2 regions of the Bradyrhizobium sp. 17 genome follow, and region 2 is predicted to be linked to the other one. Evidence: predicted binding sites of a transcription regulator. Region 2 holds the regulator's gene; the other holds the start of a gene.
What was found. Region 2 encodes PhoB, which activates phosphate uptake and scavenging genes when phosphate is short. Its sites were predicted from a motif close to TGTCATNNANCTGTCAT; they were not measured.
Positions count from the first base shown of each region.

Region 1: IVB13_RS18465 (DUF2794 domain-containing protein) is a predicted target of PhoB. The motif match lies at 1,127-1,143, and genes of this name have one in related genera.

Region 1 covers NZ_JADPJQ010000098.1:139,547-141,748, reverse strand. The annotation lists gene IVB13_RS18470 (GNAT family N-acetyltransferase) at 73-603, shown strand; gene IVB13_RS18465 (DUF2794 domain-containing protein) at 696-1,064, opposite strand; gene IVB13_RS18460 (DUF1223 domain-containing protein) at 1,657-2,202, opposite strand, start outside.
Region 2 covers NZ_JADPJQ010000113.1:173,168-175,369, reverse strand. The annotation lists gene pstB (phosphate ABC transporter ATP-binding protein PstB) at 1-51, shown strand, start outside; gene phoU (phosphate signaling complex protein PhoU) at 62-778, shown strand; gene phoB (phosphate regulon transcriptional regulator PhoB) at 801-1,508, shown strand; gene IVB13_RS23490 (GcrA family cell cycle regulator) at 1,747-2,202, opposite strand, start outside.

The DNA.
Region 1 (2,202 bases), on a different contig from region 2:
CTCGCAAGGACGGAGTATGAGGAAGCACGGTTGCCTCTTCCAGCCGCCCCGGGAAGGCTCTAATCTTGCGGCATGTCCGCACCCGATATCAGGCCCACCACCGAGGCCGACCTCCCCGCCATCACGGCCATCTATCGGCAGGCTGTCCGCGAGGGCACCGCGACGTTCGAGCTGGAGCCGCCCGACCTTGCCGAGATGACGCGCCGCTACCGCACGCTGATCGACGGCGGCTACCCCTATTTCGTCGCCATCCTCGACGGGCGCGTCGCCGGCTACGCCTATGCCGGTGCCTACCGGCCCCGCCCGGCCTACCGCTTCACGGTCGAGAACTCGATCTATCTCGATCCATCCTTCCACCGCCGCGGCATCGGGGCGCTCCTGCTGGAGCGGCTGATCGTCGAATGCGAGGCACGCGGCTTCCGTCAGATGATCGCGGTAATTGGGGATTCCACCAATGCCGGCTCGATCGGCGTGCACACCAGGGCCGGCTTCAAAATGATCGGCACGCATCCCAGCGTCGGGCTGAAATTCGGCCGCTGGCTGGACACGGTAATGATGCAGCGGAGCCTCGGCGAGGGCGCCAAGAGCGTGCCGGGGAAGTAAGGCCCGTAGCCCGGGTGAGCGAAGCGATACCCGGGAACGCTGCAAGCAAAGACCCGGATGTCGCTACGCTCATCCGGGCTACTGGATCCCTGCTACACCACCGCCAATTTGCGATCGATCACCAGGAGCACGCGCTCCAGTTCGTGGCCGCGGCGCAGGATCAAGCCCGTCGCCGAGATCACGCTGTACATGCCCTGCTTGCGCGCGAGGCGCGGATCCTTCTCGATACGATAGATCGGCACTTCCGAGGCGCGGCGAAAGACCGAGAACACAGCGCGATCCCTGAGGAAGTCGATGGCATAGTCGCGCCACTCGCCTTCGGCAACCATCCGGCCGTAGAGATTGAGAATACGGTGCAGCTCGAGCCGGTTGAACGTCACGCGGCTCAGTTGCGCATTCGAAGCGGCGGGGCGCGCCGCCGCACGCTGTTCGCTCGGATCGGTATCCTCCGACAGACTCATAGGCCGCCTCCTGTCGCATCAGCATGACCGCGTCCGCGAAGACCGTCCCTCGACCGCGGATCATGACGGTTGCATGATTGCGCCAACTGTTCCCCACCGCAAGGGCCCTTGGAAGGACCTTGGAATCGGAGCCAATCCGCCCACACGCAGCGGTGGAACTCTGTCGCGGCAAACCGTCACGGGATCGTTAGCAGGAATCATAGTGTCGCCGCTTTTCCGCCAAGCGACTGCCGCCCTGCGTTGCGAAAAGACCTATGTGCGTTGACCCGGTCCTTTCGGTTCCGGATTCCTCAGCCCCCAGCCCCCCGGGGCCGTCAGGATCGGGTCTGTTCGCACGACAAGGAGGGCCAACGCGAGTTGGTCCTTTTTTGTTTGAGTCGAATTGTTTGGGTCGGGATGTTTCTGCCTCGACGGATATCTCAGCATCTCAGCAAAAACCCTTTCCCCTCATCCTGAGGAGCCGCGAAGCGGCGTCTCGAAGGATCGAGGCCGAGCTGCCTCAGCAGGGCCTGCATGGTTCGAGACGGCGCTGACGCGCCTCCTCACCATGAGGATTGAGAGTGTGCTTGAGTCGGACGATTCGAAGTGCGCGTCAGTGCAGCGACGTGTACGCCGCGCCCAGCATCGGGCCCGGTCTCTCCCGGCTGCCGTCCTGGACATAGACCACGGCACCGTCGACGCCGTCACGCGTGAGGTTCTCGATCGGCACCGTCCAGCTTTCCGGGCGGCCGGTCCAGTCGCCGACCTTCAGCAGGTTGCGCACCACGTTGTGATAGATCACTTGCTGTCCGCGATTTTCGCCGCGACTGATCGCGATCGGCACCGACCTCGCAATCGAGCAGATCCAGACCTCGCCGTGGGACGCCGTCGGCTCCTTGCTCGCGGCCACCGAGACGTTGATCTGCTTGCCCGCGAGCGACATCGTCACCGGCACGCTCATCACACCAGTGCCCGTCTCGGTTTTGCCGATGGCGCTTTCGATGCCGGTGCGGTCGCTGCCGACGACATGCGTGGAGCCGTTGACCACGACCTGCGGCGTGTAGACTTCGCGGTCGCCGCGCATGCGCGAATACGCACGCTGCCGTGCAGAGAAGCGCGAATCGGCCAATGTGTCCTTCCAGCCGAGATAGTCCCAATA
Region 2 (2,202 bases):
TCGCCGTCAGATCGGCGCACGCAGGATTACATCACCGGCCGGTTCGGCTAGGAGACGCGACATGGGTTCTGAACATACCGCAAAGGCTTTCGACACCGACCTCCAGGAACTCACTCGCCTGGTCGCCGAGATGGGCGGCATCGCCGAGCGCATGATCGTCGAGTCCGTCGACGCGCTGATCCGCCGCGACGTCCCGCTCGGCCAGCGCGTCGTCGCCATCGACACCGAGCTCGACGCGCTGCAGAAGCGCATCGAGGAGCGTGCGGTGCTCACCATCGCCCGCCGCCAGCCGATGGCGGTCGATCTGCGCGAGATCGTCGGCGCCATGCGCGTCGCGACCGATCTCGAGCGCATCGGCGACCTCGCCAAGAACATGGGCAAGCGCGTCGCGGCGCTGGAGACGGACTTCCATCCGCTCAAGCTGTTCCGCGGCCTCGAGCACATGACCGACCTCGTGCAGCAGCAGGTCAAGTCGGTGCTGGACGCCTATGCCGCGCATGATTTGCCGGCGGCGATGGCGGTGTGGAAGGGCGACGAGGAAGTCGACGCCATCTGCACCTCGCTGTTCCGCGAACTCCTCACCTACATGATGGAGGATCCGCGCAATATCTCGTTCTGCATCCATCTGATGTTCTGCGCCAAGAACATCGAGCGGATCGGCGACCACGCCACCAATATCGCCGAGACCGTGTTCTACATGATCGAGGGCCAGGCGATCACCGACAAGCGGCCGAAGGGCGACATGACGACCTTTGCCAACACGGTACCGAACACCTGAAGACTTAAGGAGCGACGACCCGATGGGCGCACGCATTATGGTGGTTGAGGACGAGGAAGCCCTGACCGAGCTTCTCCGCTACAACCTCGAAGGCGACGGCTATGACGTCGAGACGGTGATGCGCGGCGACGACGCCGACACCCGCCTCAAGGAGCACATCCCCGATCTGATCGTGCTCGACTGGATGCTGCCGGGCCTGTCAGGCATCGAATTGTGCCGGCGGCTTCGCACCCGTCCCGAGACCAAGCAGCTCCCGATCATCATGCTCACCGCGCGCGGCGAGGAGAGCGAGCGGGTGCGGGGTCTTGCGACCGGCGCCGACGATTACATCGTCAAGCCGTTCTCGGTGCCGGAGCTGCTGGCGCGCGTGAAAGGCCTGCTGCGGCGCGCGAGCCCGGAGCGCCTCGCCACCGTCCTTGCTTTTGGCGACATCGAGCTCGACCGTGACAAGCGCCGCGTGGCGCGCTCGGGCCGGCCGATCGATCTCGGTCCGACCGAATATCGCCTGCTGGAGTTCTTCCTGGAGCATCCGGGACGGGTGTTCTCGCGCGAGCAGCTGCTCGACAGCGTCTGGGGCCGCGACATCTATATCGACGAGCGCACCGTCGACGTGCATATCGGCCGCCTGCGCAAGCTGCTCAATCTCGGCCGCGAGCAGGACCCGATCCGCACCGTCCGCGGCGCCGGCTACGCGCTGGATGATCGCTTCGCGAAGGCGGAGCAGGTGTAGGGTTGCAGGCTTGTTTGTTGGCGAGCTGTCCCTGCATTCTCAGCCGTCGTCCCGGACAAGCGAGCGAAGCGAGCGCTGATCCGGGACCCATAACCACCGAACGTGGTTTGGCGAAGACTCGGAGTGACCCCTTCCGCACGATTATTGCGTGCTCGGAGTATGGGTCCCGGCCCCCCGTGCGCAATTGCGCACTAGGCCGGGACGACACTGAAATTGTTGAACTGTCTTCGCGTGACGACTAACGGGGACCCGGCTTTACCGGTGCGCGGCGCCGATCCGACGCGGGCTGGTACGCAACGCGCGAGTGCTGGGCGCAATAGGGCAGTCCGGACAGCGCCCTTCCACCGCAGAAGAAGAAGTCCGGGCTCGAGGGATCGCCGACCGGCCAGTGGCAGGTCGCCTCGTTCAATTCCAGCAGCGACAGCCGCTGGCTCATCGGCACCACGTTGTCGTAGGTGACCGGATCCGGCTCAGCCTCGACCTCGAAGGCCTGCGCCAGCGCGGTGTTGCCGCGCGAGATCGGGCGGCTCACCCGCATCATGTGCTGCGCGGGGCGCGCCTTGCGCGGCCGCGGCGCTGCCGATGATGGGCTCTTGGCGCGGCCCGAAAGGCCGAGCCTGTGCACTTTGCCGATCACGGCATTGCGGGTCACATTGCCGAGCTCCGCCGCGATCTGGCTGGCCGAAAGTCCGGC